3 regions of the Photobacterium sp. J15 genome follow, and region 1 is predicted to be linked to each of the others. Evidence: riboswitches for the same ligand, from Rfam matches in the RefSeq annotation. Region 1 holds a riboswitch; each other region holds the start of a gene.
What was found. A riboswitch is a leader RNA that binds a small molecule or an ion and turns the genes downstream of it on or off. The one in region 1 is predicted to bind thiamine pyrophosphate.
Positions count from the first base shown of each region.

Region 1 (7,636 bases):
GTGCGCGTTGAGTCCCGTCCGCTCCGCCACTGATTAGAGCCCCTGTCGAAAGACAGGGGCTTTTTCGTATGTGGTTTCCGCTCCCGAGAGTCCTACGTTCTCTTGGTCGCGGCACTGGCCGTGCGCGTTGAGTCCCGTCCGCTCCGCCACTGATTAAGGCCCTGTCGAAAGACAGGGCTTTTTCGTATGCATTTAATCTGTGTTCGCCTTTTGGGCGAATGAGCTCCTCTTCTTCTAATTTGCTTATTGATTCAGGTATTTCTTTAGCTCGTCTTTTAAGTAAGCCGATATTTTAGATAGCTTTTCAGGTAGTGGTGTCTGATATGGGTAGGTGATGTATAAATCGACTTCTTTGCCACGGTGTTCAGGCAGGATTTGAAATAACTTATCATGCATAGTGGCGGAAAGGATATATGAAGGAATCAATCCAACACCCAGGCCATTTTTGATAAAAGATAATTGAGTTGCGGTTTCATTGACAAAAATGGTGTCTTTGAAACTATTAACGTTCAATAATTCATTTTCAACTTTTAGGTTAAAGCTTGGTGTACACGGAAAAGAGTTTACAACTAGAGTTAATTCATTGATTTGTCTGTTTTTATCTTCTTTGTTTGATGAGACAAAAACCGTGCGATAAGAGCCAACCTTATGAGCAACTAATTTTTCGTCGACTGCTCCAATTCGGATTCCGAGATCAATTTTCTTATCTAGTAAAGGTTCGACATTATTACTGACAACAATTTCAAAGCTTACTTTGGGAAATTGCTTATTTAATCCTGAAAGCACTTCTGAAAAAATCGATGTCGCGATTGATGTCGGAATCGTAATGCAGAAACGTCCGCTGATACCGCTTGATAACGAACTTGCTTTATAGTCCAGTTGTTGGGAAGCATTGAGTAATGAAATTGCGTCACTTTTAAGTGCTAATCCATTTTCAGTTAATGTCAGGCTTCGGGTTGTACGATAAACAAGAGTTGTACCGATGCGCTTTTCCAGGTTTGCCAGTTGGCGGCTGACATGGGCTTTTGATTTTTTCAGTTCCTGAGCTGTTTCTGTAATAGACAATGTTTTACATATAAAAGCAAAGGTAAGTAGTTCATTATAGGTATCAAGCACTTGAATTGTTCCCTCTCAGTAACAATGTGTTCAGTGAAAACCATTTGGGTTATCAATGATTAATAATATATAAATTAATTACGGTTAATCAATATCTCAATCATTGAGTTTAAATTAAAAGCTAACTGAGTGATGAGAGCGTTTCATTGGAAGCTTTACCAGATGAAAAAGTCACACATTAAAGCAAGGTTGATGACATTAATAAAACTATATATTGATATTGTCTCGTCTAAGAAAATATACCGGGAGGATAAGTGATGTCAAGAATGCTAGCTGTAGTGAAATTCTTATTTATACCGTTTGAAAAGAGGGTGAAAAATAAAAGAAGAGTTGTTTGCTCAGAAGAGTTTTCGGAATTCCTTAAAAAGGATCTTGGCCTTTATTAATGTTCGATGGTGTTACTCTTTTAATCAGAGGTAGTTATCTGTTATAACCATGAATATTTAATCAATCTTAATTTCTAACTGATTAGATAGTTTTAAGGCGTTAAAGCTTTGAATTAAGTCGTAGTTTCTATGGGTTGAAAAACTTTTGATTCAAAAATAAAAAGCCTGATGATTCCATAATCAGGCTTTATTTATGGTTGCGACCGGTTTTTTGAATTCTGATTATTTATGTCATTACTCCTCTATATGATTTTTTCTCGGTAGTTGGTGAATGAGCCAGTAACCTATGCTCATACTCAGTACTACAACTCCGACTGCGATAATGTACATGGCATCGGCAGTATCAGCATCAATGATGATAACTTTCCGAGCTATCGCCATGAGTGCTGTTGCCATGACAATTTTGACATGGATGACATTTTCCCTGAGGTAAATCGTGATGTTAATGACAATTTCAATGGCTATTAGCACCGCCATGAAAGCGCCGAAAGTCGCCAGCATATCTGAGATGGTCAGAATATACAGAGGTGGCGTGATTAACTTTTGATAGAGCGTCCATGCCACATCAATCACCCCCATCACAATAACCAATACCATCAGAATCGACAGTGCTCTTACGGACCAGTGAATCACGATTTCCAGCTTTTTTGAGAAGGTGTCATTTTCATCTATCTTCATAGTTTCTCTCCGGTGTTAGCTTAAAACCGGCGAGCTAAAATCATCGGGCTTAATGGTAACAACAGAACATTTCAGGGCATCAAGCATATACTCAGCGGAATTACCCATCAGTAACCCGGCGATACCGGTGCGCGACAGGCTGCCTAGTACAACCAAATCTATGTCTTCCTGTTTCACAAATTGGGGAATAATTTGCTTGGGATCCCCCTCCAGCATTCGTATGTTGATTGGCGTGCCTGAGGCCTCATAAGGTGCAATTAATGATTTCAGCCGATCTGCACGGTCTTGCCTTAACTGTTTGGCTACCAGTGCTATATCCAGGTCTGTGTAACTATTCCATTTCCGGAGGTATCCCTCAGTTTCAAGTCGCCATGCATGGCAGGGGAGGAGCTCCGCCTGGCAAATGGCACTGAATTCATGAGCGATACTGATGATTTTTTCATTAAAGTCAGCACTGGATGAGGTCGTGACATCTATTGCAGCAACGACACGCTCGATGCTTTTGCTTTGCTGTTTTTCGTGTACCGACCAGATGGGAATGTTGGATTTACGCATTAGGTGACGAGTGGTACTGCCCCACTGGCATGTCGTTGTTTTGTCGTGGTGATGGGTATCAATAATGATGAGTTCGGTCTGGTTTTCGTTAGCCGCTTTGATTATTTCAATGAAGGGGATGCCTATTCGGATTAGCGTTGAGAACGTAATTTTCGGGTACTGTTTTTTTAGCTCATGAGTGTGGGCGTTTAGCTGATGGTAGAAAGCCCGGGTTGTTTTATCCAATAGATCCAGGGTGGTAATGGAATAGTTTGCCAGCTCTTTAAGTTCGGCTAAATCCTCGATAACAGTGAGCAGCGTCAGGCTAGCATCGTAGTTATTGGCAAACTCCAGTGCCTGATGAAAAGAAGGACCGAGATCTTGTTCCGGTAATACTGGAACTAATATGCGTCTGAAAGTCATAATTCCTCCTGCTTGGATAGCGAGCCGGTGGTCGCGGAGCTGTGGTGACAGACCTAATGTGACGCAATTGAATGTTAAAATATAATTAATAATTAACATGGTTTGCATAGATTAGAATCTATATATCTGTCATCGCCGGAGGTGGTATGCCTCAGCATTTACGCAACAGATTCAATGTTATTAAGCCATTACGGGTGTTTTTAACTGTCTATGAACTCGGCTCTGTGACTAAAGCAGCTGAGGTGTTGAACCTCACCCAGCCAACGATTTCTATTCAGCTCAAGCAGTTGATGGAGCTGTTGGGCGTTCGGTTATACAAACAGGTTGGACGAAAACTGGTGTTTACTGAGGCCGCCGCGGTTGTTGCCCGACATGGTGAGGCGTTATTTGAGTTGCTGGATCGATTGGAGATATCGCTGGCTGCGCTTAATGAGCTTAAAGCCGGAACGTTGCGTATCGCAGTTGTTACTTCCGCCAAATATTTTATACCGCATTTAGTGGGGATGTTTTGCCAGCGTTACCCTTTGATTGATATTGAACTTAAAGTCGGTAACCGGGAGAAAATCCGGCAAAGATATCTTCAGGAAAAAGACGACATATATCTGTTCAGTCTTCTCTCTGATGAAATGGAAAAGTTGGCGATCAGCTTTCTGCCCAACCCTTTATACGCCATTGCACACCGCTGCCATCCCCTCTCTGCCATGAAGAAAATACAGCCATTTGAGCTGTGCGAATATCCGTTTATTAGCCGAGAGCCCGGCTCGGGCACACGGTATGCGATTGATCGCCATTTTGAGCAGTTAAATCTTGCGCTAAAACCAAGAATGGTTATTGAGAGTAATGAAGCGATTAAGCACTGTGTGCTTGCCGATTTGGGGATCTCGATCTTGTCTGAGTATGCCTTAAAGCCCGAGGTTGGTGATGAGTTAGTGGCTTTACCTGTAGAAGGGTTTCCGATTATGACTCGCTGGCATTTGGTTCGCTCTCCCAATCGGGTACAGACAGCTCTCAGCGATGCTTTTGTGGAGTTTATTACCGACCAGGGGGAAGGTTTGCTGCATGATATTGTTTTGCCATGATTGCTTGTTCGGTTTTGAGTGTGTACTGATAGGCATTATAAGCTTTGGTTTTATCTATTGTTCTTTCAATAAAACTTGTTATTATCCGGACAGATAGTCGGGGTGCCGAAAGGCTGAGATCGCACGTTGCGAGACCCGTTGAACCTGATTCAGTTAATACTGGCGTAGGGAACTATGTGTCTTGCTAATGATTGTTTGATTTATACCTCTTAACATCTTTGGCTCGGGCAGGATCCTGTGCGTCAGTCCCAGGAGCCCGATATGCCAAATCCAGTCACAGCATTCATATCTGTCGCTTCCTTCAGGTTCTCCCTATTAGCCTCCGGAATTTAGCCACCGGAATTAATAACTGCAATTTCTGAGGGACAGCATGAACACACAAACCATAATTCAAGCCCTGCAAGCGGTTCGTGAGCAGAAACCACTGGTCGTAAACCTTACTAACTACGTTGTAATGAATAATACCGCCAATGCGCTGTTGGCGATTGGAGCTTCACCTATCATGGCGCATTCCCGTGAGGAAATGACGGAAATGATGGCTTTTGCCGGCGCGTTGGTTATCAATATCGGTACCCTGGACAGTGTATGGACGCCGCGTATGGTATTCGCTGTTGAACAGGCAAATCTTAATAATAAACCGGTAGTGCTCGACCCTGTCGGCTGCGGTGCCAGCCGCTTACGAACAGAAACCTCTCGCCAGATTGCGAAGGCGGCCAATAAGCTGGTTATTCGGGGTAATGCGTCTGAAATTATCGCTCTTGCAGGCGAGAAAGGACAGAACAAAGGAGTGGATGCTCTCGATAGCAGTGAAGCAGCAGTGGATGCGGCGCGCTATTTGGTCGGGGAATACCAATGCAGTGTGGTTATTTCCGGTGAGGTTGATTTTGTTGTCACCAATGAAGGACAGGCTCAATTGCGTAATGGCCATACCATGATGCCTTATGTTACCGGTATGGGATGCACCCTGAGTGCACTGACCGGGGCTTTTGCCGCGGTCGGAGAAGAGACCGGATTAGCGGCGGCGGCCATTCTAGGTGTGGCCGGTGAAATAGCGGCAGAACAGTCGCAAGGTCCGGGGTCTTTGCAGCTTAATTTGCTGGATGCCTTGTATCAGCTTGATGAAGAGACGCTGGTTCAGCGCCTAAAGCTGGTTTAGTTTTGGGGAGTAAAGAATGAGTCCGTATCGTTTATATCTTGTTACTGATGATCAACAGGATCTGGATACCTTAAAGACCGTTGTTAAAGAAGCTGTCACGGGCGGGGTGACCATGGTACAGGTTCGGGAAAAGCATGGTGATGTGCGTGCTTTTATCGAAAGGGCCTCGGCAGTGAAAACAATCTTGCAGGGCACCGGTGTTCCGTTGATCATCAATGATCGTGTCGATGTGGCACTGGCTGTAGATGCCGATGGTGTACATCTGGGCCAGTCCGATATGCCTGTTGAAATGGCTCGCCGGTTAATCGGTAAAGACAAGTTGCTCGGCCTTTCTGTTGAAAATGAACGGCAACTGGCTGAGGCTGAATCTTTGCCTGTCGACTACCTTGGACTGAGTGCGATTTTTGCTACCCCGACCAAAGCTAACATTAAGAAGGAGTGGGGCATTGATGGCCTGAGTCATGCCGTCGCGCAAAGTGCTTTCCCCATTGTGGCAATAGGCGGGATTAATGCGTCAAATCTTGATGCAGTTATTGCCACCAATGTCGATGGTGTTGCGCTGGTTTCGGCAATTTGTCATGCCGAATGTCCGAGAAAAGCTGCTCGTGCTCTTATGGAAGTATTGTCCTAATGGCAGCCTTTTGGGGGTTAAAAACAATTGTCCGGACCATCTATTTTGGATGTTGTTCGGACAATTTCCAAAGCCGTCAGTTTTCCATGTACCCGCTTACAACCGGTTTGCCGCTCTCACTTGTCATCATCAGCATATTTGAGTCTTTAACCATCAGTAATTCTGTCGGAAGCAATGCCGGGCGATTAAATTCAAAGGCAGCTTTTTTAACAGGTGCATCCAGGTCTGCCATTAATTGGCCGACCATATACATCCCATGCGCTATTGGCTTTTTATAGCCAAAAAGCCGAGACAGCAAACTGCAAAGGTGAATCGGATTGTAATCTCCCGAAATGTTGGCATATCTTCGTGACATCTTTGGGGTGATGACTGTTTTTATTGCATGTCTTAAATTGGTCGGGCTGGCAAATTGAGTGTTCTTTTGCGGCCTTTTCGGTGCTGTACTTTGTCTGGTTCGAATCAGATAACGGCTTTGGTAACGGGCAACGCACTGGCCCCGTTGGGAGGTCAATTCGCCCGTCAATTCAAATTCAAACCCCTTATCTATGTTGATTTGATCCGTGACGGTTAAAGAGAAGCTGTATTCTTCGGTCGGTTTTATTGCTGCAAAAGATTCAAATGAAATATAACGGTGAACAATGCCCCTGAGCGTTAGTTTTGCTGCTTCCTGGTTAAGCAAAAAAAGTTGTGCTGGTTGTGTGGCGACAAATAGAAATGGGACTGGAACAATGTCTGAATTAAACCCTAAAAAGTGACAGTAATTCTCCAGCTGGCTTTGGTTAAAGCGAAAACCTGTTACAACTAGTTGGATATTTTCAATTTTGTTTTGCTTGTTGCTCTTTAGCATTGCTTTCGCTAACAAGGGGGCTGAATTGGGCAAATCTGAGCTGTTAATCGTAATATTCATTTCTTATTCTTACGCATATCCTATGCATGCAGGCATAAAACTGATGCGGTAAATTACCATTAATTCAATGGCGGAAAAATGGTGAAATCAGACATATCCCAGTCTGTTAAATAGGCTCTTTTCCTGTTCCGGCTTACTCTTCTAAAAACGCCATCAAAGCATTGAGCCTTGCTGTATCGCGCAGGTACGGCGGATAAATGATGTACATGTCAATTTTCTCCAGCGTAAAGTCTGGCAGAACTTGTATTAAGCGACCTTTTTTTAATTCGTCGGCAATCTGGAATATTGGCTGAAGGGTAATTCCTGCACCTTCAAGTGCGGCATTGAGCATGGCCTGACTACTATTGATGTTTAGTCTGGATCTGACTTCCGGGGCGTAACGTTGGTTGCCATCATAGAATTGCCATTTTAGCGGGTATTTGCTGGTGTTGTGTTGCAGGCATTGATGATGAGTCAAGTCATCCGGGTGTTTGGGAAAACCAAATTGTTCTAGGTACTGAGGAGATGCACACAGCACCATGGAATAGCTACGGATTTTTTTTGCTATCAGGGATTCATGACCTCGGGTGTGGTCAAGGAACATGATATCGAAGCCGTCTTTTAAAAGATCAACTGGCTGATTGCTGAGGGTGACATTCACCGTCATTTTCGGGTGTGCGGTCTGGAATTTGGCCAAACGTGGGGCAAGGAAAGAGATCCCAAAATTAACCCCTGCTGCAATATTTA
Region 1 is NZ_CAWMUI010000002.1:154,156-161,791, forward strand. It holds gene AACQ93_RS17580 (LysR family transcriptional regulator) at 244-1,116, opposite strand; gene AACQ93_RS17585 (phosphate-starvation-inducible PsiE family protein) at 1,737-2,180, opposite strand; gene AACQ93_RS17590 (universal stress protein) at 2,196-3,137, opposite strand; gene AACQ93_RS17595 (LysR family transcriptional regulator) at 3,284-4,216, shown strand; TPP riboswitch at 4,305-4,404, shown strand; gene thiM (hydroxyethylthiazole kinase) at 4,587-5,372, shown strand; gene thiE (thiamine phosphate synthase) at 5,389-6,003, shown strand; gene AACQ93_RS17610 (MaoC/PaaZ C-terminal domain-containing protein) at 6,080-6,910, opposite strand; gene AACQ93_RS17615 (LysR family transcriptional regulator) at 7,044-7,636, opposite strand, start outside.

Region 2 (7,636 bases), on a different contig from region 1:
TCCATCGAAAAACCACAATAAGTACAGGCGTTGGCACACAAGTTCGACAAATACAACGGCACATAGAAGGCAATAGTGTGGCCAAAGCGGCGACGGGTCAGCGCCGCCGACTGCTGAGCCATCTGCTCAAGGTAAGGTTCTGCGGCCGGAGAAATCAGCGCTTTGAAATCTTCCAGATCCCGCTTGTTTTTCCGCAGAGCCCGCTCAACATCCGCGGCCGTTTTGCTGTAAATCGACAGTCGGATATCGTCCCAGTCAAGCTGCTGCCAGACATCAACATAGCTCATACCGGTTCCTTATGCGGTCTGATCAAGAAACGCCGTCAGCGGACTTGAAGCAATGGCATGATTGACGGTTCCAGCCAGTCCGGCCTCATACGCCATACGACCACTTTCCACCGCCATCCGAAACGCCCGCCCCATCACCACCGGATCGGCGGCTGCCGCGATTGCCGTATTCACCAGTACCGCATCAGCTCCCATCTCCATCGCCTCAGCAGCATGGGACGGAGCACCGATCCCGGCATCAACAATAACCGGCACCCGGGCCTGATCGATGATAATTTCCAGGAAATCCCGGGAAGCCAGCCCCTTGTTCGAACCAATCGGCGCGCCCAGCGGCATCACCGCCGCACAACCTACCTCTTCCAGTCGCTTACACAACACAGGATCGGCATGGCAATACGGCAGCACAATAAAGCCATCTCGGGCTAGTTGCTCTGCCGCCGCCAGCGTTTCAATCGGATCAGGCATTAGGTATTTCGGGTCCGGGTGGATCTCCAGCTTCAGCCAGTTAGTCCCGAGCGCTTCACGGGCCAGCTTGGCAGCAAATACAGCTTCTTGAGCATTCTTCGCTCCGGACGTGTTCGGCAACAGGTTGACGCCAGCCTCCAGCAAAGGAGCCAAAATATCATCATACCGGTTTTCGATATCCACCCGCTTAAGTGCTATGGTCACCAGCTCAGATCCCGAAGCCACAATGGATTCCGCCATCACCTTGCTGTTGGCGTATTTGCCGGTGCCGGTAAACAGGCGGGATGAAAAGGTCTTATCAGCAATAGTCAGCATTTAGCCTCCGGCAATAGCTTGGAACAGGGCAATTCGGTCGCCCGTCTTCAACTGGGTACTATCCCATTCACTTCGGGTAACAATATAGTCGTTCAAGGCCACCGCAGTTGCCTGCAATGGCATATCCAGTGTCTTGAGCAGTGCGGTCAGGCTATGTCCTTGCGGACATTCGACAGACTTGTCGTTCACCTGTACCTGAATCACTGACGGCGTGGCTGTCATAACGGTTTTATTCTCCTGTGCCACAGACCGGGCACTGTTTATCCTGGGTTAAATTAAATCGCTGCCATGCCATGGTCAGGCCATCAAACTGCAGCAAAGTCCCGAAAGCGACTTCCCCGGCTCCGCTCAACAGCTTGATACATTCCAGCGCCTGCATATTACCCATCACCCCGACAACAGGCCCGGCAATGCCGGAGCTGCTGCAATTTTGCGGCTCCGGCGAAACATCAGGCCGAGGTGGAAACAGGCAGTGGTAACAGGGGCCATGACCCTGGCGAAAATCAAAGGACATCAGCTGGCCCTGCCAGCGAATCGCCGCTCCTGAGATCAAAGGCTTGCCGGCACTAAAACAAGCCTGATTAATCGCATGCCGGGTCGTCAGATTATCGGAACAATCAAGAACCACGTCGGCCAGAGCGATCTCCATTGCCAACCGCTGCCCGGCCAGCCGAGCCTGTACCGGACGTACCCGGATATGCGGGTTCAGAGCAGTCACTTGCTCGGCAGCCATCAAAGCCTTACTCCGACCCTGATGACTGTCGCGGTAAATGACCTGACGCTGCAGGTTCGAACTGTCCACCTCATCATCATCAGCAATCATGAGGTGACCGATACCAGCCCCGGCCAAATACAAAGCCGCGGCAGAACCCAGCCCACCGGCACCGACCAGCAGCACCTGGGCCTGCGCCAGCAATTGCTGCCCTTGTTCACCAACTTCGGGCAGCATTATTTGGCGGTTATAACGCAAAAATGCCTGATCACTCAGCATCCGTTGCATCCTTGGCTGGCTCATGACGCACGAGCAGCTGATTAAAGTCGTCTAGAGCGGCTTTAGGATCTTCGGCCTGGGTAACAGCCCGGACAACCGCGATACCATTCACTCCGGTACGCCAGACTTTTTCAGCCCGACTCAAATCAATACCGCCAATGGCAACAGTCGGAAACGCCTCGCCAATCAGCTTGTGATACAAGGCTAAACGGTTAACACCCTGCGGCTTGGATGGCATCTCTTTGGTGGTGGTCGGGAAGATATGGCCTAAGGCAATGTAGCTTGGGGAAAATTCAGCAGCACGCAGGATTTCATAATAACCATGGGTAGAAAGACCCAGACGCAAACCGGCTTGCTGGATAGCAACCAAATCAGCGGTATCCAGATCTTCCTGCCCCAGATGAACACCGTAGGCCTTGTGCTCTACAGCCAGCTGCCAGTGATCATTAAGATATACCTGCGCCTGATGTGCTTTGCCGGCTGCGATCACCTGTTTGATCTGAGCTTCCAATGTCGACTCGTTTTCATCTTTGATCCGCAGTTGAGTAGTCGCAACTCCCAGATCCAACAAGCACTCAACCCACTCGGCCGAATCCACTACCGGATATAGCGCAAGCTTCGCCGGATCTGTCGCTGCAAACGGCTCAACAGCCGCTTCTTTGCAAGTCCACCCCAAGTCTTCTGCTTCTGGGTGGTTAGCCGTTAAAGCTCGGGGAAACAGCTCACGGCTCATCGGCCAGCCAGTTTCACCATAACCATCCATGTGGCTTTCCATATAGCCACGAGCATGAGCCCGGGCCAGAGTCACCGCATCCTCCAGCGGAAAATCCAGTGCCAGCGCAACCATCAGCATCGCACGCTGCGGCTCACTGGCACCGGCGTGGTGACAATACACGGCTCTGGCTTCACCATTGTGGTGCCAGATATCAATACACCCTTTCTCAGTTGGCAGGCCGCTGACAATTAAATTTGGTTTTTGGGCAACCTGCTGCTGCATTTCACTTACCGACGGATAAGGTGCAATCCACTGATCCAATACCTTATACCCGGTAATATCAGCCCCATCCGGGTTAAACACCAGACTGAACTGACGCTCTTCGAACTGAATGTCGACTGTTTCCGACTCGCTCCAATCCACACTGACCTGTTCTCCCAACTGGTACTTATCAGCAGCAGCCAGCAAGGGTTCCACATGCATCAGCAACGGTGTCAGGCTATCGGGCAAACATAAAGAGCTCATTGACGATCCTCTTGAATAGGGTGGTACAACTCACTACCCCGGGCGCGGAATTCAGAGGCTTTCTGCTGCATTCCCTGTAATGGTTCATCAAGTACTTTAATTTCCAGCTCATTGTTGTGTTCAAGATTGCTGGCGTAATCGCGTACTTCCTGGGAGATCTTCATTGAACAGAACTTTGGTCCGCACATTGAGCAGAAATGAGCCACTTTACCGGATTCCTGGGGTAGAGTTTCATCGTGATAGGCTCGGGCCGTATCCGGATCCAAGCCTAAATTAAACTGGTCTTCCCAGCGAAACTCAAAGCGCGCTTTCGACAATGCATTGTCACGCACTTGCGCTCCCGGATGACCTTTCGCCAAGTCTGCCGCATGGGCACACAACTTGTACGTGATCAGACCCACTTTTACGTCTTCTTTATTAGGCAATCCAAGATGTTCTTTGGGAGTGACATAGCAAAGCATGGCGCAACCATACCAGCCAACCATCGCCGCACCGATCCCGGAAGTAATATGGTCATAACCCGGAGCGATGTCCGTAGTCAGCGGGCCTAAGGTATAAAATGGTGCTTCATGGCAATGCTTGAGCTGCTCTTCCATGTTTTCCCTAATCATATGCATCGGCACATGTCCCGGCCCTTCAATCATCACCTGTACATCATATTCCCAGGCAATTTTGGTCAGTTCACCAAGGGTTCGCAGTTCACTGAACTGCGCTTCATCATTGGCATCAGCAATGGATCCCGGACGCAGGCCGTCTCCTAAGGAAAGGGAAATATCGTATTGGGCACAGATCTCGCAGATCTCTCGGAAATGGGTATAAAGGAAGCTTTCCTGGTGGTGAGCCAGACACCACTTGGCCATAATCGAACCGCCTCGTGACACAATTCCTGTCACTCGCTTTGCGGTCATCGGGATGTAACGCAGCAGAACACCTGCATGAATTGTAAAATAATCAACACCCTGTTCGGCTTGCTCCAGCAAAGTATCGCGGAAGACATCCCAATTAAGGTTCTCGGCAATGCCGTTCACTTTCTCCAACGCCTGGTACATAGGCACAGTACCAATCGGCACCGGACTGTTACGGATTATCCACTCACGGGTTTCGTGAATATTGCGCCCGGTGGACAGATCCATCACCGTATCGCCGCCCCAGCGGGTCGACCACACCAATTTTTCAACTTCTTCTTCAATGGATGAACTGACGGCGGAATTACCGATATTAGCATTGACCTTAACCAGAAAGTTACGGCCGATAATCATGGGCTCAGATTCAGGGTGGTTAATGTTCGAAGGGATGATGGCCCGGCCAGCCGCCACTTCCTGGCGGACAAACTCCGGCGTAATATCTTCAGGCAGGTTTGCGCCAAAGCTAATACCCGGATGTTGCAGATTCAGAGTGGAATCTCGATATTTTTCCCGCCCCATGTTTTCACGGATCGCAATAAACTCCATCTCCGGAGTGATCACCCCTTGGCGGGCATAATGGAGCTGAGTAACCCGATGCCCCGGCTTCGCTCTGCGGATACAAGCTCGTTGACTAAAACGCAGCTCATCCAGCGTATCATCAACCAAACGGCTCAGAGCATAATCAGAACTCAGCCCGTCCAGCAGCTCGGTATCATTACGCTCTGCTATCCACGCATCCCGGACAGAAGGCAAGCCGGCATAGATATCAATGTCGCAATCAGGATCGGTGTAATAACCGGATGTGTCATAAACCCGTATCGGTTCATTGGGCTCATAAATCGGGTTTGATTTGGATCCACCAACAAGGCTATCCGACAGCGTTATTTCACGCATCGGCACCTGAACATCAGGACGGCTTCCTTCCACATACACCTTACGGGATTTCGGGTAAGGCTGGACGGTGAGTGAATCAATAAATTGTTTAGCTTCCAGTCTCGCTTGTTTGCGATTCGACATAGCAATTTCCTTTCATCTTATTAGAGGGAAGTTGCTTGACGGATGGGTGCATAAACAAGAGGCATACACTTAGGGTGTACAGCGTCGTCTGAATACTGCGGCTACGGCCGATCGATTTCGATGGTGTAGCTAGACAGATGAATTGTCTCTTGTTCCCTTCGCAGGTATTAGCCCGATCAGGTTCTACGGATCCCGCAAAGCGGTCTCAGCCAAATGGCACTCCGACAAGTTAAGTGATGAGTATAGGTAAGCACCTTACAGGCAGCAAGCGTAATTCACATAAATTATTGAACTTAAGCCCAAACAAAAAAGGCCGCACATTTGTGCGGCCTAAGAATTATTTACTGAACTTTTTCGCTAAATTTTTCAGAAGTGATGAATGAGTTTCTCGCAATTCACCCAGTTTATGGGTAATCGTCGGTGCTCCGTCTAAATCAAACAACTTAGGTACAGCCACTCGCTGAGAAGAATAGATGCCGGTATGGCCACTAAAGTAGTAAGCGGTATAACAGGCAATCGCAAAATAAAGCATATGGTCGGCACCAAACAGCTCGACGCCCATAATGGTACAAGCAAGCGGAGTGTTAGTCGCCGCAGCAAAAACAGCGAGGAATCCAAGCGCAGCAAATAAATCAACCGGCGCACCAAGTATCCATGCCATGGTGTTACCCAAAGTCGCACCAACAAAGAACAGCGGTGTCACCTCCCCGCCTTTATACCCGGCAGCCAAGGTAATCGCAGTCAACAGCAACTTAAGCAACCAACTGTACCACTCTGCACCACCTTCATGGAAAGCACTTAAAATACTGACGCCACCTTCACGACTTGAGTACACACCAAGGCCTATATAGTCATAGTTACCAATCAGGTGCACCGCCCCAATAACAATCAAACCTCCGACAACCACAATCAGGTAAGGGTTTTTAAGTGTTGCCTTGAAGATATCTTTAAACGCATGGGTAAGCTCACCGAACAGGTAACCCGCCAAACCAAATGCAATGGCAGCCAGAACAATTTTCGCCACCATCAGAATATCGACCTTCACCGCATGCTCAAACAAGGTAATGGTCTCAAGGAAGTCGATCCGATAATGGGTATGGTGTGCACCCCAAGCACTACATACAACATCAGCGAGGATAGCGGCAAACAGAGCAGGAATAATCGCGTCGTAGCGCAGACGCCCAATAGCCAGCACCTCAAGCGCAAAAATCGCTCCGGTCAATGGAGTACCGAATACAGCACCAAATCCGGCTGCAACACCGGCAATTAAGATCAGGCGGGTGTCTGCTTCATTCAGCTTGAAACAACGAGCCAGCCAGTGCGTCGTTGCACCACCGATTTGCACGGCCGTCCCTTCACGTCCGGCAGAACCACCAAACAAGTGAGTGATGACTGTTGTGATTAATACCAACGGCCCCATTCGGGTTGGAATACCAGCTCCCGGCTCATGAATTTCATCCATGATCAGGTTATTACCACCCTCTGAGTTTTTACCCAGATTCCGGTAGCAATAAACAATCACAATCCCGGCTAACGGTAACAGATATAGCAGCCAAGGGTTATCAATCCGGGTCTCAGTAGCGAAGCTTAAGCTCCAAAGGAAAAAGGCGTTAAGAGAGCCAACAATAACGGCAACAGGAATTATAAGAAGTGTCCATCTTAGGATCTGGACAAAAGTTTTGGGGTTAGCGCTTAGTGGGTGTGCCATACCAGTTATCTATCATTACAAAGTTAATTCTTCAGGATAGACGTTATGGCAAATGATTTAGCCCTACCATAGACGGATCTATCCTACTACAGCAGGAGTCATCATCTCAGTAGAGCGGTTAAAGGTGGAACTCCATCACCCGTAATGAACATGGCTGTTCATCAACAAAAGGGAATGCTAACGGGAAATACAGCAAGCAACAAGCTTAAATTTTGCCTTCAGGCAGTAAAATAGCTTTTGCTTGATATAAAGCAGGAAAGGTCACAGAAACAAAAACCAGCATTTAACCGGGACGCGTAATCTGAAGCTTCATAGATGGCAGAGAAGAAGGGATTCGAACCCTAACTCGCGCTGTTTTTGGTATCAGGGGGATCCGCTGCTCTGTCAATTGGAGCTATAAACGAAAAAAGCCTCAGCATTTCTGCTGAGGCTTCAAAGATGGCAGGGGTGGAGGGATTCGAACCCCCAACACGCGGATTTGGAATCCGCTGCTCTGCCAATTGGAGCTACACCCCTGTAGTCGTTTTTAAGACTTAACTTTGTCTGAATAAGTGGCGGAGCGGACGGGACTCGAACCCGCGACCCCCGGCGTGACAGGCCGGTATTCTAACCAACTGAACTACCGCTCCACTCAGGATTAACGTTCGTTCACAACGCTAACCTAAATTGGAAGCCTGGCGATGTCCTACTCTCACATGGGGAGGCCCC
Region 2 is NZ_CAWMUI010000001.1:57,487-65,122, reverse strand. It holds gene thiH (2-iminoacetate synthase ThiH) at 1-287, opposite strand, end outside; gene AACQ93_RS00320 (thiazole synthase) at 297-1,067, opposite strand; gene thiS (sulfur carrier protein ThiS) at 1,068-1,289, opposite strand; gene AACQ93_RS00310 (HesA/MoeB/ThiF family protein) at 1,297-2,058, opposite strand; gene thiE (thiamine phosphate synthase) at 2,048-3,298, opposite strand; gene thiC (phosphomethylpyrimidine synthase ThiC) at 3,295-5,220, opposite strand; TPP riboswitch at 5,357-5,454, opposite strand; gene AACQ93_RS00295 (voltage-gated chloride channel family protein) at 5,558-6,928, opposite strand; fluoride riboswitch at 7,014-7,077, opposite strand; tRNA gene AACQ93_RS00290 (tRNA-Trp) at 7,368-7,444, opposite strand; tRNA gene AACQ93_RS00285 (tRNA-Asp) at 7,481-7,557, opposite strand; rRNA gene rrf (5S ribosomal RNA) at 7,601-7,636, opposite strand, start outside.
Region 2: it holds a riboswitch for thiamine pyrophosphate, as region 1 does, so the genes downstream of both, thiC (phosphomethylpyrimidine synthase ThiC) here and thiM (hydroxyethylthiazole kinase) in region 1, are expected to answer to the same signal.

Region 3 (7,636 bases), on a different contig from region 1:
TAGAAAAGGGCAGATATGTTACTGCATGCGGTGGACAAGGTCACGGCGAAAGTGATCTTGATCCAGCTAAATTGTTTCAGCCCCTGCTGTCACAATTCTTTAATTATCTCTGGCCATAAATAGTAATTGCGTAGTTCTGGCGTACGCTAAGAGAAGGACGGCAAGTTGATGTTGCTGTCTGCTTGTTACCTAGGAGGTAAATATGGACGATGCTGAACGCAAAATTTTTGTATTGGATACGAATATTCTGCTTCACGAACCCCTCGCCATTTATTCATTCAAAGAGCACGATGTCATTATTCCGATGACGGTTCTTGAAGAGTTGGATCGCATTAAGGACAGTAAGCGTGATGTCTCACGGGATGCCCGGGTGGCTATCCGGACCCTGGAAGATGTGTTCCGCGATGCAACGCCGGAAGAGATTTCTGCCGGTATTCCGCTTTCCGGTCATGAAGAAAGCCTCGGCAAGATTTCCATTTTTGCGGATTATGAAGTGACGGAAACCGTGCATGCCTTTGCTGATAAGGCCGGGGATAATCGGATCCTGAATGGAATGCTCTATCTGCAGGCTGAGCATGCGCCTAAGGAAGTGGTTTTGCTCACTAAAGACATTAACATGCGGCTGCGTGCCAAAGGTGCCGGGGTCTACAATGTTGATGACTACCGTTCAGACCAACTTATCGATGATGTCAGGTTGCTGACCAAAGGATATTACGAATTTCAGGAGGAATTTTGGGCTCGTGTCGGAGAGTGCCAGTCTGAAACCCGGGGGCGTTCAACGTTGCATACCCTGCCGACTGAGCTGTTCGACAAACCCTTTATCAATCAGTACTTGCTTGATGACAGTACGGATTTTGCAGCCAGGGTGCAGAGCATTAATGGCGCTAACATCACTATCAAAGATATCGGACAGGAACGCTTGATGAGCCGCCAGGCTTGGGGGATCCATCCGAAAAATGTCTATCAGGGAATGGCCCTTGATGCGATGATGGATCCGGATATCGATCTGGTGATCCTGACCGGTCCAGCGGGTTGCGGTAAGACAATCCTGGCGATGGCGGCGGCGCTTGAGCAAGTGATTGAAAAAGGGATGTATGACAAGATCCTTGTGACTCGTAATACCCCAGAAATCGCTGAGTCGATTGGTTTCTTGCCGGGCACCGAAGAAGAAAAAATGCTTCCTTGGCTGGCAGCGGTGACCGATACGATGGAAGCGTTGCACAAACATGATGTTTGTACTGACGGCTCGATGAAATACATCTACGAAAAAGCCAATATTCAATTTAAATCGATTAACTTTATGCGCGGGCGCTCAATCCAGAATGCTTTTGTTCTGTTGGATGAGTGTCAGAACTTAACCGCCTCCCAGATTAAAACCATCATCACTCGTTGTGGGGAAGGCACCAAAATTGTCTGTTCCGGTAACCTGGCGCAAATAGACTCCAGTTACCTGTCTCCGGTGACCTCGGGCCTGACGTATATCGTCGAGCGTTTCAAGAATTTCGAGGGTAGTGCCAATATCTATCTCGACGGTGTGATCCGCAGCCGTCTGGCCGAATTTGCGGAAGAAAACCTGTAATTCAGATTCGAGAGGCGAGTTTCTCGATATTGGAAACTCGTCTCTCTATATCAGTCCTAATGGCCTAAATATCTTCTTAATTCTCCATCTTCCGGCTCTGTCAGCACCTGCTGAGCAGGGCCGAAAACGTTAATCTTCCCTTGTGCAATGAAAGCGCATTTATCGGCAATTTTCAGGGCATCGTCCGGGCTGTGGGTCACCATGAGTACGGTGATTTGCTGCTCTTTGGCTAATGCATGTACTAGTTCCAGCATCTCTTTACGCAACGCCGGATCCAGAGCGGAAAACGGCTCATCGAGCAGCAGCAGCGGACGGTTGCGGATCAGGCAGCGGGCCAGTGCCACACGTTGTTTCTGGCCGCCGGACAGCTGCTCCGGCAGGCGATCCAGATATTGTTGAATGCCGACTCTGGCAGCCGCGGCCTGAATGTTGTCCTTATCTTCCTGGCTGAGTTTTAGTCCCGGATGTATTCCTAGGCCGATATTTTCGAATACTGTTAGGTGGGGAAACAGGTTGTGATCCTGAAACAGCAGTGAAAGCGGCCGCTCAGAAGACGGTTGGTGCTTGATAGCTTGACCGGCAATGGTGAGGCTACCGCTGTCTGGCATCAGAAAGCCGGCTATCATCGCCAGTAGGGTGCTTTTGCCAGCCCCGCTCGGGCCGAGCAGGGCGACGATTTCGCCTTTCTCAACTTCAAGGTCAAAGGTGTATCGCGTACGTTCGGCCTGCGTAGGCTGGCCTGTCTGGGCGTAATGGTGGCTAAGTTGCTTCAGGGTCAGCATTATGGTGTCCGGATCAGTATTTTTTCAACCAGGGTAAAAAGTCCCAGGCTCAGGAGCAGCAGGATTAAGGCTGCGACGGCGGCGGCATCCATCTGGTAGCTGCCCATCAGTTGGAATAGATAAAGCGGCAGGGTCTGAAAATCTCTGCTGCCAAACAGGGCTATCGCTCCCAGATCGCCCAGCGAGAGTACAAAGCCAATTGCCAGCGCCTGAGCCAGTGGTTTGCGCAGGGCGCGCCACTCGACCAGACGCAGGCGTGACAGTCCGTGCATGCCCAGGCTCTGGCACAGTGGGTTGTATTGCTGGGCCAGATGCAGCATTGGCTGACTGAGGGTTTTAATTACATAGGGCAGCGCCATCAGGGCGTTGACTCCGACGACCACCCAGAAGGCGGCTTCGAAGGCATCGGTGTACCGGCGCAGCAGCAGGAAAATCCCGGTGCTGAGAACTAGTCCCGGCGTGACCAGAATAATGGTGCCGAGCAGCTCAATACCATCTGCGGGTAGTGTTTTCTTCTCAATTCGCCATTGGCGGCTGGCCAGCAGGATCGCAACCCCGGCGGTGACCGCCAGGACACAGGCAAGTAGGGCAATTTTCAGCGAGTTTGCTACGGCCTGCCACAGTGCTGGTTCTGCCAGCAGGGTCGGTAGCTTACTGTTCAGGCCGGCACTGATAACCGCCAGGATCGGGGGCAGTACCAGCAGAATAGCAAAGCCGATCCACAGCCAGTCCCAGGATTTTGCCTGCCAGCTGTCGAGATAGTTCTCCGGTTGGCGGGATACCGAGCCGCTCATGGTCGACAATGGTTTGGTAAAACGCTGGGTTATCAGCACCAGACTGCTGCAAATCAACATCTGCCACAGGGCAAGGATGGCACCGCCGGCCAGGTCAAAGTCGTAGCGCAAGGCCTGATAGATAGCCAGCTCAATCGTGGTGGCTTTAGGGCCGCCGCCCAGCGACATGATCACCGCAAAACTGGTAAAGCAAAGCATGAAGATCAGGCCTATGACATGGGGCAGTTGCTGGCGCAGCCTGGGCCAGGCGACAAAGCGGAACTTATGCCAGCCTTTGATCCCAAGGTGGGCAGCTAGCTGGTGCTGCTCGAACGGGATCCCTTCAAGGCTCTGTAGTAACAGTCGGGTTGCCAGCGGGAAGTTAAGGAAAACGTGCGCCAGCAGTATGCCGTTGAGACCATAAACAGAGAATGGCAGGGATTCTCCGAAATGCTGGTACAGTTCAGCCAGCAGGCCGCTCTTACCATAAATCGCCAGCAGGCCGAATACCGCAACCAGCACAGGTAGCACCAGAGTCATGGCAAACAAACGTAATAACAGGCTGCGTCCGGGAAAGTTTCGCCGTGACAGGGCATATGCCGCGGGGATGGCCGGGATCACACTCAATATCGTGGATAACAGGGCCTGATAGAAACTGAAGCCGGCGACATGGCGCAGGTAAGGATCCTGCCAGATGAAGAACGGGTTGAGTTCGTTGGCCTGGCTGATCAGGGCTGAGATAGCGCAGAGCACCAGAGTGACAATCAGCCCGGCAGAGACGATGCCGGGCAGAATTTGGGTAACGCGGGTATTCAAAGGTCGGTAGCCATTATTGGGTCAGGGCATGTTGCCATTCACGGATCCATCCACGACGTTGAGCGGCCACTTCCTCGGCGCTGAATTCCAGTGATTTAGCTGGCAGTGTCAGCTGTTCAAAGCCTTTCGGCAGCGCCTGTTCGGTGACAGGATACATCCAGTTGCCAGTTGGGATCACCGACTGGAATTCCGGCGTCAGGATAAACGACAGGAACTTATCGGCCAGCTTTTGATTTTGGCTGTTCTTGAGCTTGGCGGCGACTTCGACCTGCATATAGTGGCCTTCGCTGAAGTCAGCGGCTTTATACTTGCCTTCGTTTTCGGCAATGATGTGGTAAGCCGGAGATGTGGTGTAAGACAGCACCAGATCTGATTCGCCCTTCAGGAACATGTTGTAGGCTTCGGACCAACCTTTGGTGACAGTAACGGTTTTTTTCGCCAGTTGCTGCCAGGCGGCATCAGCTTTGTCACCATAGACAGATTTCATCCACAGCATCAGGCCCTGGCCTGGAGTAGAGGTACGCGGATCCTGGTAGATGATGCTGAGATCGTCACGCTTAACCAGTTCGCTCAGGCTTTTCGGCGGATTGGCCAGCTTTTCTGAGTTATAAACAAAGGCGAAGTAGCCGTAGTCATAAGGGACGAATGTGGTGTCCGTCCAGCCGTTTGGCAGGGTGACTTTACTGGTATCAACGTTATGTTCAGCCAGCAGGCCGGTTTTCTTCGCTTCACTCAACAGATTGTTATCCAGCCCCAGCACGATATCTGCCTTGGTACCTTTACCTTCAAGGCGCAAGCGGTTGAGGATCGATACGCCGTCTTCCAGCGCGACATATTCCAGGTCACAGCCACACTGAGCCTCAAAGGCTTTTTCAATCGCCGGGCCCGGTCCCCAGTCTGAGGCAAATGAGCTGTAGGTGTAGACAGTCAGGGTCTCTGCGGCCATGGCAGAGCCAGCCATCAGCGACAGGGTTAAAGTCGGAAGAAGTTTGTTCACTATGCGCTCCTAAATACCCTTGCTTCCCGCAAGGGGGATAAATATGAGCGGCACAGGGTTGAGAAAAGGCGTCCGGCATCGTGCTGCGACGCTGACACTTGATTGTGGTCGGTATTATCTCAATTCCTACGCCAGCATGATCTGGTTCAGGTTCAGTGGGTTCTGCGGTTGCAGTCTCAGTCCGGTTTAGGTCGGACACCCCAATGAGAACGAGAGCTATTGTAATGCGCTATGTCGCTGGTTGCCAGCGCAATACAAGAGTGTACGCAGAATATTGATCCGCATCTGTGACGGTTGTGCCGATACAGGGCAGGCTGAAAAATAACTGTCAGATTATATGGTTAATTAGTTTGTGCTCACTTCGCCTCATTGAGTGACCAGTTATAGTCGTAGCTGACATTATTCAGTTGCAGAGGTTGTCCTTTGTGGTACTGGTTGAGGTGCTTTTGCAGATCGCGTTGTGAGCCGAAGTCATTGCCGTACCAGTCATAAATGGATGACAGCTGAATGCGGTTGCCGTTGATTTCCACGCCCTTAGGGCTGTTTATGAAACGGCTGGCGGCCTGTTCGAGTAGTGTTTCCGTGTTGTCGGCTGTAAAGGCGACGGGTTGCAGGTCCGGACAGCCGAGGCTTGCGCAGTTTACCGCATAGTGAATCCGGGCATCACGCCAGATCGGGCGCAGGATGCGATGCTCTATATCATTGAGTGACAACGCCTGCTCGGCAACCGTGATTAGCTCCTCATCCCATGGCCCGAAGCTGAAGAAGCCGCCGAGTTTGGTGATGGATTTGATCGGGTAGTTATTGATGATCAGTCGTACGGTCAGGGCATTATAAAGGTTGACCCAATAGGCAAACTGCTCCGGTTTTGAATACTGACGGGGATCGATGGTCGCAAGTTGGCGAATGTAGCGGTCAAGCTCCCATTTGTCGTTATCGGAGACTGCGTGATAGCGAAACAGGGTTTGTTGGGGCAGCTCCACCAGATAGGTGTCCAGCATCTTTTGCCAGCGGCTGTGGTCAATCATCGCTGTGTTTGTCTCGTTGCTTTTTTGCCAGAATGGCCACAGGTCGGCTTTGGGGGCCGCCAGTACCGGGCTCAGGGCAGAGGAGATAAGCAGGATAAAAGTAAGTAGCAGTCGCATGGGCTGTCCTTAGTCAGAGCAAATTATTCATTTTGGTATACCAGATGACCCTGTCAGGGGCGAATGTCTTTCATTTGTTTCTTCTGCAATTAATTATGGAGAAGAAAACAGGTGATGAAAAAAGGTTATTGTTCCGTTTGGTATAAGTGATAGAAAAGAAAGCGCCCCGGAGAATGAACCGGGGCGTGAGTTTGTTACTGCTTACTTTTATCAACTATTCAGGTGTGTGGCTGAATAGTCAGGCAAGAAAAGCCGGGATATTACTTTCATACTCGGCGATTTTGTCTTCATGCTGCAGGGTCAGGCCGATGTTATCCAAGCCGTTCAGCAGGCAGTGGCGGCGGAATTCGTCAATTTCAAAACGGTATTCCTTGTCGTTGGCAGTGACGGTCATGCTCTTCAGATCTACCGTAACTTCGGCACCCTCGTTGGTTTCAATGAACTGGAAAATCTCATCGACTTCCTGTTCGGTCAGGCGTACCGGCACCATCTGGTTGTTGATGGCGTTACCGTAGAAAATATCGGCGAAGCTCGGGGCGATCATCACTTTTATGCCGTAATCTGCCAGAGCCCACGGAGCGTGCTCTCGTGATGAGCCGCAACCGAAGTTTTCCCGCGCCAGCAAAATACTGGCTCCCTGGTAGCGCGGAGCGTTCAGGACAAAATCCGGATTTGGCTGCTGCCCGGCATCATCAAGAAAACGCCAGTCATGGAACAGGTGCTTGCCGAAACCGGTTCGGGTGACTTTCTGTAGAAACTGTTTCGGAATAATGGCATCGGTGTCGACATTGGCTGCATCCAGAGGAACGACCAAACCGGTATGTTGTTTAAAACCTGTCATTTTTTCCTCTCCTTATGCCGTTACCGTTGCGGTTTCCAGGGTACGAATATCAACAAAATGGCCGGCGCAGGCCGCGGCTGCAGCCATCGCTGGGCTGACCAGGTGGGTACGGCCGTCACGGCCCTGACGGCCTTCGAAGTTACGGTTGCTGGTCGAAGCGCAACGCTCGCCCGGGCCTAAGCGGTCATTGTTCATTGCCAGGCACATAGAGCAGCCCGGCAGGCGCCATTCAAAACCGGCTTCGATGAAAATCTTGTCCAGCCCTTCTTTTTCGGCCTGGGCTTTGACCTGCTCGGAGCCCGGCACAACCAGCGCTTGGACGTTCGGGGCAACCTGGCGGCCTTTGGCGATTGCAGCAGCGGCACGGATATCTTCAATTCGGGAGTTGGTGCAGGAGCCGATGAACACTTTGTCGATGTTAAAATCTGATAGCTTTCTGCCGGCTTCCAGCCCCATGTAGGCCAGCGCTTTTTCTGCCGAGGCTTTTTCTACCGGATCGGTGAAGTTCTCTGGCGACGGGATGGCTTCGTCAATGGCTATCACCTGGCCCGGGTTGGTTCCCCAGGTCACTTGAGGCCTGATGTCTTTGGCATCTAAAGTCACAACGGTGTCGAATTGGGCGCCTTCGTCAGTTTTCAGTGTCTTCCAGTATTCGACTGCGGCCTCGAAGTTGCCACCTTTCGGGGCAAAGTGACGCTCTTTG
Region 3 is NZ_CAWMUI010000001.1:3,400,329-3,407,964, reverse strand. It holds gene AACQ93_RS15185 (PhoH family protein) at 203-1,579, shown strand; gene thiQ (thiamine ABC transporter ATP-binding protein) at 1,636-2,361, opposite strand; gene thiP (thiamine/thiamine pyrophosphate ABC transporter permease ThiP) at 2,361-3,950, opposite strand; gene thiB (thiamine ABC transporter substrate binding subunit) at 3,964-4,911, opposite strand; TPP riboswitch at 5,054-5,160, opposite strand; gene AACQ93_RS15165 (DUF547 domain-containing protein) at 5,304-6,092, opposite strand; gene leuD (3-isopropylmalate dehydratase small subunit) at 6,331-6,933, opposite strand; gene leuC (3-isopropylmalate dehydratase large subunit) at 6,946-7,636, opposite strand, start outside.
Region 3: it holds a riboswitch for thiamine pyrophosphate, as region 1 does, so the genes downstream of both, thiB (thiamine ABC transporter substrate binding subunit) here and thiM (hydroxyethylthiazole kinase) in region 1, are expected to answer to the same signal.